4 regions of the Paraclostridium dentum genome follow, and region 4 is predicted to be linked to each of the others. Evidence: riboswitches for the same ligand, from Rfam matches in the RefSeq annotation. Region 4 holds a riboswitch; each other region holds the start of a gene.
What was found. Region 4 has a riboswitch for lysine ahead of ACN6I1_RS01560 (amino acid permease). Riboswitches for the same ligand answer to the same signal wherever they lie in the genome.
Positions count from the first base shown of each region.

Region 1: linked by a shared signal. The riboswitch ahead of ACN6I1_RS06570 (Na+/H+ antiporter NhaC family protein) and the one ahead of ACN6I1_RS01560 (amino acid permease) in region 4 are both predicted to bind lysine.
Region 2: linked by a shared signal. The riboswitch ahead of nhaC (Na+/H+ antiporter NhaC) and the one ahead of ACN6I1_RS01560 (amino acid permease) in region 4 are both predicted to bind lysine.
Region 3: linked by a shared signal. The riboswitch ahead of lysA (diaminopimelate decarboxylase) and the one ahead of ACN6I1_RS01560 (amino acid permease) in region 4 are both predicted to bind lysine.

Region 1 is NZ_CP183813.1:1,481,091-1,485,065, reverse strand. It holds gene ACN6I1_RS06575 (hypothetical protein) at 1-146, opposite strand, end outside; gene ACN6I1_RS06570 (Na+/H+ antiporter NhaC family protein) at 295-2,034, opposite strand; lysine riboswitch at 2,166-2,340, opposite strand; gene ACN6I1_RS06565 (pentapeptide repeat-containing protein) at 2,433-3,623, opposite strand; gene ACN6I1_RS06560 (lactate utilization protein) at 3,868-3,975, opposite strand, start outside.
Region 2 is NZ_CP183813.1:1,177,943-1,181,917, forward strand. It holds gene ACN6I1_RS05185 (acyl-CoA dehydratase activase) at 1-623, shown strand, start outside; gene nhaC (Na+/H+ antiporter NhaC) at 651-2,075, opposite strand; lysine riboswitch at 2,201-2,372, opposite strand; gene ACN6I1_RS05195 (peroxiredoxin) at 2,487-3,975, opposite strand, start outside.
Region 3 is NZ_CP183813.1:1,712,836-1,716,810, reverse strand. It holds gene ACN6I1_RS07805 (hypothetical protein) at 1-51, opposite strand, end outside; gene ACN6I1_RS07800 (SLC13 family permease) at 74-1,339, opposite strand; lysine riboswitch at 1,743-1,920, shown strand; gene lysA (diaminopimelate decarboxylase) at 2,029-3,327, shown strand; gene ACN6I1_RS07790 (dicarboxylate/amino acid:cation symporter) at 3,364-3,975, shown strand, end outside.
Region 4 is NZ_CP183813.1:362,139-366,113, reverse strand. It holds gene ACN6I1_RS01575 (glycerol dehydrogenase) at 1-48, opposite strand, end outside; gene ACN6I1_RS01570 (PocR ligand-binding domain-containing protein) at 242-1,276, opposite strand; gene ACN6I1_RS01565 (spore coat protein) at 1,379-1,867, shown strand; lysine riboswitch at 2,085-2,254, shown strand; gene ACN6I1_RS01560 (amino acid permease) at 2,406-3,872, shown strand; gene ACN6I1_RS01555 (TIGR04076 family protein) at 3,907-3,975, opposite strand, start outside.

The DNA.
Region 1 (3,975 bases), 1.1 Mb from region 4:
CCTACAACCATACTAAAGATAGGCATAAATTCAGATGGTTTTATACTTCCTATTATACTTAAGTAGCAAAATACAATAGTTAGACATATCGCTATCATCTTTCTTACACTTGAAAAAACGTCTTTTAAAATATCTGTAAATTTCATAAACTCCCCCCTTAGTATAGTTTATTATCTTAATTGATGTATATACCTATCAATACAAACAAAAAAACTATCCTTTGAGTTTAATTAGACAAAATAGAATCCATCAAATTTAACTTTTCAGATAGTTTTTTATTATATTATTAATTTTTTAGATTAAAGTTTCTTTTACTTCGCAAACCTCATATTCATCTGCTTTTTTCCCAAATAGTTGTACTCCTATGAAAATAGCTATTATCGAAATAGGAATAACTATATATATTGATACTCCTAAACCTGCAGGAATATACCCAAATAATACAGTTATACTTGCTACAAATAACGCATAGGGCATTTGTGTTTTTACATGGTCAATGTGGTTACATGCAGCTCCCATAGATGATAGTATTGTTGTATCTGATATAGGAGAGCAGTGATCACCAAATATAGCTCCTGTAAGTACTGCACTTGTAGATATCACTATAAATGATATATCTGGATTTATAGAGTGCGCAAGAGGAATTGCAAGAGGCATTAGTATACCCATAGTTCCATAAGCCGTACCTGTTGAAAAAGATATTATTGATCCTAGTATAAATATTACACTAGGTAGTAAAAATGCTGGCATAGACCCTGATAGTAATGTAACTAAAAATTTAGCTGTACCCAAATCTTTTATTACTGAACTTAAAGACCATGCTAGTATTAATATGACAGCTGTCATTAATAAGCTTTTCATCCCATCTATCCAAATTTCTATAGCTTCGGATACTTTAAATATTTTTTTCGAAACAGCCATTAAAATAGCAACTATACTTGAAATAATAGATGATTGAAATAGTGCTACAGATGCATCGGCTGAACTAAAAGATTCTTTTATAGCTAAAAATGACAATGGTGATTTAAGCATTAAATTTTGAAGTTCAATATTATCACCATTAACTATTGATGTATAACCACTGTAATAGAAAAATATTAATGATGTAACTATAAGAGTTCCAATAGGTATAATAGCATTCCATACACTCAACTTCACTCCATCTTTAGGTTCTAACTCTGATTGAATTGAATCGTTATGTTTTGTATCTAAGTTATTAAAATGAGATTGTTTAGCTTTAATCTCAGCTTTTCTCATAGGACCAAAATCCTTTGCTAAAACAATAGTTATAATTACAAATGCTAAAATTAATATATTATAAAATCTATAAGGAATAGTTTGTAAAAATATCCCAAAAGCATCATTATTTAGGCCAATACCTGAAAATGCATCATTTATAAGTCCAACTTCTAATCCTATCCATGTAGATATTATTGCAAGTCCTGCAATAGGTGCAGCTGTTGCATCAATTATAAAAGCAAGCCTTTCTCTTGAAATGTTCATTTTATCACTTACTGGTCTCATAATAGGCCCTACTATTAATGAGTTTGCATAATCATCAAAGAATACTAAAAGTCCTAAAAACCATGTTATAATTTGAGTTCCTTTGGAACTTTTAGCTTTATCAGCTAAACTTATTGCTATTGCTTTAGCTCCTCCCATTTTTGCTACTAGATGAATAACTCCTCCAATAGCTAGAACTTGGAGTATTATACCTGCATTCCAAGGATCAGCAAGTGAATTAAGAGCTCTATATATAAAATCTATGAATCCTTGAGGTAAAGCTAAAACTAAATTAGTACTATTTAAGCTAAGTAAAAAGCTACCAGATAAAATACCTATAAATAGTGATATTACAACATTTTTAGTAATAAAAGCTAAAAGTATAGATACTATCGGTGGAATTAAAGTTAAGAATTTAAATTTATTTGCATTTTGAAATGCTATGTCTGTTTCTTGAGCAAATGAAATTGGTGTTACTAAAATTATTAAAACTAAAGTTAATAAAGCTACAACATATTTTTTGTTTCTCATAAAAATCCTCCCTAAATTTAACTTTAGTGAATTCAAAGGGTAATAAGTACTTAGGGCTTTAAATAAGAAAAAGCCTTGAGTATACACTCAAGGCTTTTTATACTATGCAAAATATACATAATATTTTTTCCTTAAATGATAGCTCAACACAAATATAATTTGTGACAGTGATGTACATATTCTATACATCCCCAGCATATAACCTTAAAGCATTAGTTATAAACTTCGGCGATAATTCCTTTCCTAGTAAATCTACGTGCTTAACTCATTACTAGTACTCATAAGTACCGCGCCTCTACCTTTTTAATTCACTTTTATATTAAGTAAATTATATATATGTTATTGTAAATAATCAACTGTTTTTTCAGTATTTTCTAAATCTTCATTAATTTTGAATTTTATCTAACAACTTTTCTAGTTAAAGTTCCTATGCCTAATCCCATCATTACAACACCTACTAAGACTTCTAGATTTGTTAATATATAACTAACTTCTGTAGGCTTACAATTTATTGTTCCTACTCCTCCGAAAGAACCAATACTTAAACTTAATGTTTCATTTAGATCTTTTAATACCTTCGACATAGATAGAGTTTTAATAGTGCTCATATTATAAATAATTGTTTTATCATCTACTTCTACTCCTAAAAACAAATACAATATTGAAAATATGAGTATAATAACTAACGATGAATATATTGCAAATTCAGGTCTTTCTCCGTATCCACAAGTTAGCCAGTATAAATAGGATTCTAACTTAGGTATTATTTTTAAAGACTTTCTTTGAGTGCTTTTACATAGGTAATAGTACTCTCCAAAGTTATTGTTTAAGGAGTTTTCTTTAAACTTATCAGCTAAGGTTTCATATGTCATATAAAGACCTTCATATTCGTCTCTAGTTTTAAACTTAATAGGTAATTTATCAAAGAAGCTTTTTTCATCTAGTTTGGTTTGGAATTTATCTCTGAATTCTAAATCTTTAATATATGTTGAAATAGTTTTGGCCCCACATAAGTCACAATCAGCAAAAATTATCATATCCAAATAACTATCTATAATTATAATATTATCTAGTGCACTTTGTTCAAAGTTAGTTGTTTTTAAGTTACATTTTTCAAAAACAGAAAAAGACAATATGCAGTTTAAAAATTTTGCATAGATATTACAATTTATAAAATGAGATGAAAAATTATCATATTTATTTAAAGATGGCTTACTTTGGCTTTCTTCTTTAAAAAAACTACAATTTTCAAAACTCACTCCTCCATCTTCAAATTTACAATTTTCAAATATGCAACCCACAAATCTACATTCTTTAAAATTTAAGTTTCTGAATGTACATCCGATAAACTTTGTACATATAATATCTTTGTTTTCTATTGTAGAAAATTTATCTTCATCTAAAATTCCTTGTTTTCCAAATATTTCTTCATTAAAAACTTTAAAACTGTACTGTTTACAAGGATTATATGTTTCAGGTAAATTCTTATGCCTCAATATGCTATCAAATAAGTTTTTATTGTTTATCTTCCTTTTATGTAACTGATTTTTAGTTACATAAACTTCTTCTTTAAAATTTATATATCCCATTAGAATATGGTTTTTTCCTTATTCTTTATTAGGTTGTATACCCTGAATATTTTTTATTTGATAAGCATATAAAAAGTTTTTTATTATCATATAAATACCTCCATAGAAGACTATTATTTACTTATTGTCTCTTATTTGATTACATAATATTCCTATAGTTAAAATTAAACAAAAAAGCCATATCAATCCTGATTCAAGGGCTTTAATATGGCTTCTTGTTTAAATATTTAGTTTTCTATAATTATTAATATCCAAAATTCTCATCTATAAAAATAACATGTATTCTTCCTTGATATCTTTGTCTTTTTATCAAAGTATATTCACAGCATATTCTATCGCTACTTTTACAGTC
Region 2 (3,975 bases), 820 kb from region 4:
TTGCTAATGATATAGATAAAGATAAAATAAAGAAAGTTGTAGGAACAGGATACGGAAGAGTGAGCATGGACTTTGTAGACAAAAAAGTTACGGAGATAACATGCCATGCAAAAGGAATACATTTTTTAAATAACAATATAAGGACTATATTAGATATTGGTGGACAAGATAGTAAAGTTATAAACTTAGATAATGATGGAAATGTATCTAATTTTATAATGAATGATAAATGTGCAGCAGGGACAGGTCGTTTTTTACAAGTCACATCTAATTTACTGGGAAGTGATGTAGAAAGCATTGATAACTTAGCTAAAGATGCAATTCCACAAGATATATCAAGTATGTGTACTGTTTTTGCTGAATCAGAAATTATTAGTTTATTAGCAAAAAACATATCTAAAGAATCAATAGCATCAGGAATATTACAATCTATAGCAAATAGATCTAAGTCTATGTTATCTAGAATTGATATATTAGATGATATTGCATTTACTGGAGGGGTTGCTAAAAGTAACGTTTTAGTAAATATGATAGAAAATAATTTGGGAAAGAAAATTTTTATAGCTGATGATACTCAAATAATAGGGGCACTAGGGGCTGCGATTATTGGATATAAAAAATAAAAAAGGATGGCGATAGCCATCCTTTTATTATGCTATAGAACTTTCAAGTTTTTCTGAGTTTTCATCTGATAATTTTGTAATTCCAAATCCTGTAGCAGCTAATGTCAAGGACATTAAAGGACATAGAAGATTAAAAAATGCAAATGGTAAAAATACAAATGATCCAACTCCAAGTGTAGCACTCATATATGCTCCACATGTATTCCAAGGAATAAGAGGAGATGTTATAGTTGCACTGTCTTCTAGCGAACGAGAAAGATTTTCTGGACAAAGACCTTGCTTTTTAAATGCTTCTCTGTACATACTTCCAGGCATTACTATTGCTAAATATTGATCAGCAACTGCTAAATTAGTTCCTATACATGTAAAGATAGTTGCGGCTACTAAACCAAAAGTTCCTTTTGCAAATTTTAATATAGCAGAAGCTAAAGCTTCTAGCATTCCAGTTTTTTCAAGTATTCCGCCTGTAGTTAAAGCACATAACATAAGAGATACTGTACCTAACATACTATTAAGTCCACCGCGAGTTAATAGTTCATCCACAAAGGCCATTCCACTATTTGAGGTATATCCAACTTGAGCAACTTCTAAAACATCCTTAATTGAAGCGCCTTGGAAAACTATAGCTACAAAACCTCCAAGTAATGTACCTATAACAAGACCTGGAATAGCAGGAACTTTAAATATAACCATTACTATAACCATTACAGGTATTAATAGTAATAACGGAGATAATGTATTATAGTTTGAAGCTAAAGCTTGTTGTATTTGTAAAATTTGGCTATTGTCTATAACTTGTCCTGCATATTTTAATCCAATTACAGCATATAGTATAAGCGCAATAACATATGCCGGAATAGTTGAATAAAGCATGTGCTTTATATGCGTAAATAAATTAGTACCAGCCATAGCCGGAGCTAAGTTTGTTGTATCTGAAAGTGGAGACATTTTATCACCAAAGTATGCACCTGAGATAATAGCACCAGCTATTATTTCCTTAGGAATACCTAAAGCACTTCCTATACCTAAAAGGGCTATACCTATAGTACCGGCTGTAGTCCAAGAAGAACCTGTAGATATAGAAACTATAGAACATATAATAGTTGTGGCAACTAAGAATATTCCTGGAGAAAGTATGTTCAATCCCCAATATATCATACTTGGAACAACCCCTGAAATTATCCATGTACCAATTAACATACCAACAATTAATAAAATTATAATAGCTTGCATAGTAGAATTTATAGTTGATAATATACCTTCTTCAAGCTCTTTCCATGTAAATCCTAATTTAAATATTGCAACAAATCCACAGAAAACGCCACCTAAAACTAGTGGAATATGAGCTGAAAGTCCTAGTTTAGTTAAAGATATTGATAGTGTAAAAATTAAAAATCCTAAACATAGAAGTGAATCACCAAGCGATGCCTGCCTTTTTTCTCTTTTTAACATAATGTAACCTCCAAATGGTGTATTGAGAATATAACGAGAATGGAGAATGATAATAAAAAAGGTCTAAGAATATTAAGAGATATTCCTAGACCTGAAATTATAATTTGAAAATATAATAACTTTAATCTAAAGATAGCCCTCCACATAAAGTGACAGTGTTATATATCTTATACATAACCCCAATATATAAGTTTTAAGCTTAACTTATATATTTCGGCATCATTACCTTTCCTATTAAATCTTAGGTGCTTTCCCTCAATAATAGTACTATTTAATAATGCAACCTCTACCATTAGTTATATTCTGTTTAAATTTATGTATCTAATTATAACATATTAAATTAAATTGTAAATATAAATTTAAATTTTATGAAAATAAAAAACAGTCTATCTTATTAAGATAGACTGTTTTTTAAACTAAAAAGCTAGAACCATACGTTTCTTCTATTTCACGTCTTAATTCACTAGGATTATTAATTCCATCACTCATTGCTTTAGCGAGTATATTTGCTTTATCATAAGGTGCCATCCAAGAGAAAATACCTCCAAGACAATTATCTATTACATATTGAGTTTTTATATAAATAGATAGCATATCATCATAAGACATAGCAAATTCATTATCTTTTACTAAATATGAAGCTTGAGCCTCTTTATCAAATTTAAATGTATATCCATTTTTATTTATAAAGTCTTTTCTAAGCTGATCAAAAGATTTAGTTGTAGTAGCTCCTAGTCTGCCGTAGAAAGGAACTCCAAGTAATATTTTTTCTGATGGCATTCCAGCTTCAATTAAATTATTAACCATAATATCTACACTATATCCTGGTAAAGAAAGTTCTGATTCATATAAATTTGCTTGATGCTTTTGCCCTTTTTCACCTGTTTCACCAGCAGTGAAATCGTAGCTCATTAAGTTGAAATAGTTAATTAAAGGAGCTATTTTATTTATTTCTGCACTTTTATTTATATATTCTCTTGTTCCAGTACCTGCAACACTTAACCATTTATCAGTTCCAATTACATCTCTAAGAGCTGTTAATAAAAGTGTAAAGTTTTCCTTATCTTCAGGTCTAGATTTAATACCTGCACCACTAGTTCCAGGATATTCCCAATCTATATCTATACCATCTAAGTCATATTGCTTTATAAGTGAGTTTACTTGGCGAGCAAAATTATATCTAGAAGCTGGAGTAGATGCAGCATCAGAAAATCCGTCTTGCCCCCATCCACCAATAGCTGCAATTACCTGAAGGTCTGGATTGTCTTTTCTAAGTGAAATTAATTGACGTAAGTAACGAGGTGTTGGAACAAATAAAGTACCATCAGGTTTAATCTCAACAAATGCATATATTACAAAATCAAGCAAAAACGCATCGACACTTGTAGGATCTCCCAAAACGTATGTCCCTACTAATCTACTTAAATCAGGGCAGTTAGGGTTAACTGGGATATTATTTTCTGGGGAATCTATTTGAGGTCGACCTTTAACATTAATTTTATAATCTAATTTTTTGTTATTAGAAGTTTTATCATCTATAAAACATAGATACCAGTCCATGCAGCTTTTATTTTTGTCACAACTTTTAATTCTTTCTTTTAACTCTTTATAAGTTTTAGGAGGTGGTAAAATTACAGGCATTCCAGGAAGCCAGTCAGCAGGTGTTAAAACATTATGTTCATCTGAAGTTTGAAGGGCATCTATTATTCTAACTATTTCAGGAATGTTTCTTCCTGTAGTCAAAGGATAATATAATATTGTTCTTAAAATTTGATTTGGATCAATTATAAAAACAGATCTTACGGTAGATGTATCACTCATTTGTTCTGAAATCATTCCATATAATCTAGAAATTTCCATTTTTCTATCATCTATTACAGGAAATGGAATTTCAATACCT
Region 3 (3,975 bases), 1.4 Mb from region 4:
TCTAAGTCGAGCTTCTATAGTGTCTCCATAAGCATTATCTAAAATATTCATTAGTATTCCTCCTAAAATTTATTTAAAATCGGATTAGTAAATAAATAGTTGAGATTAGTATTGAAAGTATCATAAGTGGAAATCCTATTTTAAAATATTCTTTAAAACTTATAGGGTATCCATTTTTTTGACCTACATTAGCAAGAACTATATTAGCAGAAGCTCCTATTAATGTACCATTACCACCTAGGCAAGCGCCTAGAGAAGTTGCCCACCATATTGGCATTACATCTATACCTTGGCCTTGCATAGTTAGTATAAGTGGAATCAAAGTAGCTACAAAAGGTATATTATCTAAGAATGATGAAATTATAGCTGACAACCAAAGTATAACTAGCATTGTAAGAACTAAATGACCACTTGTTGCACTTATTAAATATTGAGCAATATTATTTATTATTCCAACCTCAACAAGTCCTCCAACTATTACAAATAATCCTCCGAAAAACGCTATAGTTGACCACTCAATACTGGAAAGGATTTCATCAACATCTTGTTTGCCTATAAACATCATTATAGTAGCTCCTGTCAAAGCGACTATACTAGATTCAAGGTTTAAAACATTGTGTAGAATAAATCCAAGTAAAATAAATATAATCATAATAATACTCTTTATAAGCAGTGGCTTATCTTTAATTGCTTTTTTTTCATCTAAATTTAAAATTTTTTCTTTTGCTTTATCATCTACAAAAAGTTGTTTTTTAAACATAAATTTAAAACACAAGATAGTTAAAAACAAAATGATTAGAACTATAGGACCTAAGTTTATTATAAAGTCTGCAAAACTTAGATTTGCTGCACTACCTATCATTATATTAGGTGGATCTCCTATTAGGGTTGCAGTACCTCCTATATTAGATGCTAGAATTTGAGTTACTAAAAATGGAGTTGGATTTATATTTAGAATTTGAGTTATAACTATAGTCATTGGCCCTATCAATAAAACGGTGGTAACATTATCTAAAACAGCTGATAAAACAGCGGTTAATATTACAAAACATAGCATAATTTTCCAAGGATCTCCCTTTGATTTTTTAGCTGAAAATATAGCTATGTATTCAAACACACCTGAATTTTTGACAACAGAAACAAATAGCATCATGCCTATTAAAACCCCAATTGTATTAAAATCGATATGATGCAGGCCTTGCTCAACTGACAATATGTTAAATATAATCATAAGTAAAGCTCCTGCCATCGCTGCAATAGCTCTATTTACTTTTTCTGAAATAATAGCTAACATAACCACTAAAAATATGATGATAGCTATTACTTGTTTAATAAGCACTAATATCGCCCCCTTATAATAATAAAGATATTAAAACCTATAAGTAGAGTATAGTTGAAAAAACTTAAATGTGTTAAAAAAAAGGAAAGTTCTTTTAAAACAAAGAAAATAGTAAGTTTTCTAAATATTATTAAGTGCTATTAATTTAAAATTAAAAGTTTAATTAATAAAATTAAGTAATATTTTGAATTTTACATAAGAATATTAAAAATTAGTTGATATCTTAATTAAATATATATATAATAAATAAAAACTCGTACTCGTATTATTTAAAATGTTAGTACGAGTTTATTTATTTAATGCTGATTTTGAAATAATATTACATAAAATTAAAGTTTAAATAAAATAAAATTGTTGACAATTATAAATTAGGTATGTAAAATTACATATAAATAAATTGAATACGAATTGTAGAGGTCGCGATAATAATCAGTACCAATAATGAGTTAAGCAACGAAGAATTATTGGGAAAGGGATTGTTGCCGAAGGATGTAGCTGATGCTTTAAGGCTATGTACCTGGGGATGTATATAATATATGCATAACTGTCACAATATTAAATTGTGTTGAGCTACATTTAAGGAATAGATGCTATATATTTCTAGCTAAATTTTAATCCCCCTTAAGTGAAACTTAAGGGGGGTTTTTGTTTATAAAAAATGATTAATACAAAATAGGAGGACTTAAGATATGAAATTACAAGGTACTATGTCAGTAAAAGGAAATGAATTATATATAGGTGGAGTTGGATGTAAAGAACTTAGAGAAACGTATAAAACACCACTTTATGTATTTGATGAGGAGTTAGTTAGAAACAATTGTAAAGAATATATAAAACATTTCAAGGTCAATGAAAATAAAAACAGAGTTGCATATGCAGGTAAAGCATTTTTACCAATGTATATGTGTAAATTAATATCTGAAGAAGGCTTATATCTTGATGTAGTATCAGGTGGTGAACTTTTCACAACGCATAAGTCAGGTTTTCCTATGGAAAAAGTATTATTTCATGGAAATAATAAAACAATAGATGAAATTGAAATGGGAGTAAATCTTGGAGTTGGGAGATTTGTTGTAGATAATTACTATGAATTAGAGTTATTACAGAACATTTGTGAGCAAAAAAATAAAATTCAATCTATATATTTTAGAATAACACCAGGAATAGAAGCACATACTCACGATTATATAAAAACAGGACAAATTGATTCAAAGTTTGGATTTGCATTATCAAATGGAGATTTACAAGATGCATTAGAAAATATTAAGAAATATGAAAATATAAACCTAGTAGGATTACATGCTCATATAGGATCTCAAATTTTTGACGTAGAGCCATACTTAGATGAAGTTGAAATAATGATGAACCTAGTAAAAGAAATAAAACAACAACATAACATAAACATAGAGGAAGTTGACTTAGGAGGAGGTGTAGGTGTTTATTATACAGAGAGTGATGAACCTAAAACAATAAAAGAGTTTTGCAGTGCAATAATAAAAAAAGTTGACGATGTATGTAAAGATATAAATATAAGTGTTCCAATATTAATAATAGAGCCAGGAAGATCAATAGTTGCAAATGGAGGTAGCACAATATACACAGTTGGATCTATAAAGGATATAAAAGATGTAAGAACATATGTAAGTGTTGATGGTGGAATGACAGACAATATAAGACCATCATTATATCAGGCAGGTTATGAATGTTCAATTGGCAATAAAATGGGTATAGAAAAAAATAATAAAGTTACAATAGCTGGTAAATGTTGCGAAAGTGGTGATATACTAATAACAGATGTTGATGTTATGGATATAGCAAGTGGAGATATATTAATAATGTCATCAACTGGAGCGTATGGATATTCAATGTCATCAAACTACAATAAAATAATAAAGCCTGCAGTAGTATCTGTTAAAGATGGCAAAAGTAAATTAATATGCAAAAGAGAAAGCTTTGAAGATCTTTTAAGATTAGAAATCGCTGACTAAAGGTAAAAAATTAAATAAGACACAAAGGAGAAAATAATGAAGTCATTTTGGAAGAATTACAAATCATCAATAATCTTAATTTTAGCAATTATATTAGGGGGAATCGTCGGAGCTATAATGGGCGCTAAGGCAGCCATATTTAAGCCAGTAGGAGACTTATTTTTAAATTTATTATTCATGACATTAGTACCATTAGTATTTTTTAGTGTAACTTCAGCAATTTCTAATATGGGAGAAATGAAAAGATTAGGAAAAATATTAAAAAATATAGTTTTAGTATTTGCAATGACTGCTATAATATCATCTATTATAGGTATAATTGGAGTTATAATTATCAATCCAACAAAAGGATTAAATCCAGATATGTTTGCAAATTTAATGCAAAGTTCGGTAGAAAAAGTAGATACAGAAAAAGTTGGATTATTACAGCAACTTGTAAACACAGTTACAGTAAGTGATTTTAAAGATTTATTATCAAAAGCAAATATGCTACAACTTATTATATTCTCAATTTTAGTAGGTATAGCAACAGCTATGGCAGGAGAGATTGCAAAACCTATAGCTACCTTCACTCAAGCAGGTGCTGCAGTTATGATGAAATTAGTAAACTTAATAATGAAGTTAGCGCCTATAGGATTAGGATGTTAT
Region 4 (3,975 bases):
ATCTTGACCTTGTACATATTTTGTAGGACATATAAATGCTTTTCTCATATTAATCTCTCCTTTGTATTTTGTAGTGATATTATTTTTTTAAGTTAACTTAATTATAATACCGTTTTCCTAAAAATACATTGGACGTAGATGTTAATAAATTACGATTTAAAACCGTAATTTTTTGAACTAAAATTATATAATTGGAATTTATGTACTTTTCGAAATTTTTTTAACAAATTCAATTTATCTATTACCTAAGATGTTTCTTGTATAAATTTGGGGTTACCCCTTCATATTTTTTAAATATCTTTATAAAGTATCCAGACTCGCTAAATCCAAGTTCGTCACTGATTTCATTTATTGTCATATCAGTTTCTTCTAAAAGAGCTTTTGCCCATTTAATCTTAAGCTTTGATATATATGTTGAAAAATTTTCACCTATTTCTTTTGAAAATAGTCTGCTAAAATAACTTGAACTAACATGGCATAACTTAGCCATACTTTCCATTGATATATTTTCACTTTTATTGTTATATATATATTGTATTGCTGGCTTTAAAGTTTTGCTTACATTAATTTCTTCGCTGTCTTCTTTATGATCATAAGTTATATATCTATTCACAATAGCATTAGAAATTTCTTTTTTAACACTTTCTATATTTTTGATACTATATCCATTAAAAGTTTTGCTATCTATCTCTATTCCATTTTTCATAGTTTTTTCATACATCTCTAAAATCAAATTTTTATTTAATGCCTCTTCTACTATATAATTAGATAGTAAAAATAACATATTAGATGTATCTTCTACTTCTTTATATGATAAAACAGGTAGTTCATTATAATATTGATTAAGTTGATTTGAGATGTCATTTTGTTCTAGTACTTTATCTGGAACTTTTAATATTTGTTCTAACATATCTGTTGATTCATAATCATCTATTCTAACTTGCCCTGCCATTATTGCACCTATATATTTTTCATCTACTATAATAGGTATAGCAACATCAACTATATTATAGTGACATAAATATATATATGGTTTATTCATTCTTACAGCTTCTAACCCACCTCTTGAATCACATTTTTCACAGTACTTTGATAACTTAGAATTACCTCTTACTAACTCACAAAATTTGTGGCACCTACTGTGTTTAGTTATCGGATTTCCTTTATAGTCCACTATAACTATTGCCATTTTCGTAACTAGCGAAAGATAATCTTGTAAATTATCCCATTTCTTGAAATCTATTATCTTATTTAGACTTAAATTTTCATTTCTCACTTTTCATACTCCTTTAAAGGCAATTTTATATCATGTACTAATTTTATCATATATGAATAATATATTGTTTATTATGCAGACTATTTAGTGGAGGTGGATTTTATGTTAAATTTAACTGCTAAAGAAAAAATGTTATTAGAAGACGAAAAAAGCCATGAGCAATTATGTGTTCAAAAATATCAAGAATATGCTAAAAAAGCTTCAGACCCACAGCTAAAAAGTTTATTTAATGAACTTTCTCAACACGAACAACAACACTTAACTTCAATAAATCAAATTTTAAGTGGTACTGTTCCAAATATTAATCAAGGTCAAAGCCAAGGAAATCAAAACTCAAATATGCAAAATTCAAATACTATGCCTAATATGAATTTACAATCATCACAAATGAATGCTTATAATGAACAAGATAAAATGTTATGCCAAGACTCACTTAGTACTGAAAAATATGTATCATCTACATATAATACAGCTATCTTTGAGTTTGCAGATAAAAACATACGCCAAGTGTTAAATCATATTCAAAAAGAAGAACAAGAACACGGAGAAAAAATTTACAATTACATGAGTCAACATAATATGTATAACTAGAAAAATAGGATGTGATATCAATTAATGGATCACATCCTTAACTATTTTTATAGTGTTAAATATTTATATATTATCGGTATATCAATGATTTTCTTTACCAATTTAACTTAATTTTTCTCATTTTTATAAATCATCTGAAAATAGTTAACTTTACCAATATAATTTTTTTTATTGACTTATTTTAAATTTGTTTTATAATTGTATACAACAAGTAGATAACTGAGATAGAGGCGCGAAATTTATTAGTAGTATTATGGAGATAAGCTCGATGAAGTAATATGAAAGGAAATTTCGCCGAAGTGAATAGTTAATAGCTTTAATACTATTTACTGGGCTTATATAAAATATATATAAGACTGTCACATTTTGTGGAGTGCTATTTTCAATGAAAGCGTACGGTATCATCATACTTAGTTAGTATGAATTTTTTCGTATAAAGTCATGAGCATAGTCTCATGGCTTTTTTTATTTTCATAAAGATTTATTATCTTAGTTACTTACTTATGGAAAACTAACTACCATAAGGAGGATAAGTAAAATGAGTAATGAAAATCAAGATTTAAAAAGAGGGTTAAAAGCTAGACATCTAAATATGATTGCTCTAGGAGGATCAATCGGTACAGGTATATTCCTTGCAATGGGTGATACTCTTCACCAAGCAGGTCCTGGTGGTGCTTTATTAGCATATGGGTTAATAGGAGTAATGGTTTATTTCTTAATAACTAGTTTAGGTGAGATGGCAACATATATGCCTATATCTGGTTCTTTTAGTTCTTATGCTACAAAGTTTATTGATCCAGCACTTGGTTTTGCACTTGGGTGGAACTATTGGTATAACTGGGCAATAACTATAGCTGCTGAAATGGTTGCAGGATCATTGATTATGAAATATTGGTTCCCTAATGTACCTGGATTTTATTGGAGTATATTTTTCTTAGCTATAATTGTAGGTTTAAACTTTTTATCAGCAAAGGCATATGGCGAATCTGAGTATTGGTTTGCAGGAATTAAAGTTGTAACTGTAATAATATTTTTAATAATAGGTGTGTTAATGATACTTGGTGTAATGGGTTCTGATGAAATAGGGTTTCATAATTACTTTATAGCAGATGGACCATTCCATGGTGGTATAAAATCTGTATTTGCTATATTTTTAGTTGCAGGTTTTTCATTCCAAGGTACAGAACTTATAGGAGTTGCAGCCGGAGAAAGTGAGCAACCTGAAAAAACTATACCAAAAGCTATAAAATCAATTTTTTGGAGAATATTAATATTTTATCTAGGAACTATAATTGTTTTAGGTGCTATTATACCTTTTACTCAAGCTGGGGTTTCTGAAAGTCCATTTACTATGGTTTTTGAAAAAGCAGGAATAGCTGGTGCTGCTTCACTTATGAATGCAGTAATACTTACATCTGTTTTATCTGCAGGTAATTCAGGTATGTATGCATCAACTAGAATGCTTCACTCAATGGCTAAAGAAGGACTTGCCCCTAAAGTTTTTGCAAGAACTAATAAAAGAGGTGTTCCTGTAAATGCATTAATATTAACTACATTAGTAGCTTCTGCATGTTTCTTAACAGGTATATTTGCAGAAAGTACAGTTTATGTTTGGTTAGTTGCTGCATCTGGACTTGCTGGATTTATAGCATGGGTTGGTATAGCAGTTTGTCACTATAGATTTAGAAAAGCATATATCCATCAAGGTCATAGTTTAAAAGAATTAAAGTTTAAAGCTAAATGGTATCCATTCGGACCTATATTAGCACTTATAATGTGTTTGATAATAATATTAGGCCAAGGATACTCTTGTATAACTCCAAATGGAGTTGACTGGCATAGTTTAATAGCTTCTTATATAGGTATACCTTTATTCATAGCTTTATATGTTGGATATAAAATTAAACATAAAACTAAAGTTGTATCTTTGGATAAAGTTGATTTAACTTTTGATGAAAATATAAATAGTAGTTCAATAGATAGTCAAATAAGTGAATTAAATTAAATAAAAAAGGCTGATTTTAAGATCAGCCTTTTTTCTATATTCTTTCTAATTTATATATAACAGGGTGTAACCCATCATTACAAGAATGTATTGCAACTCCCTC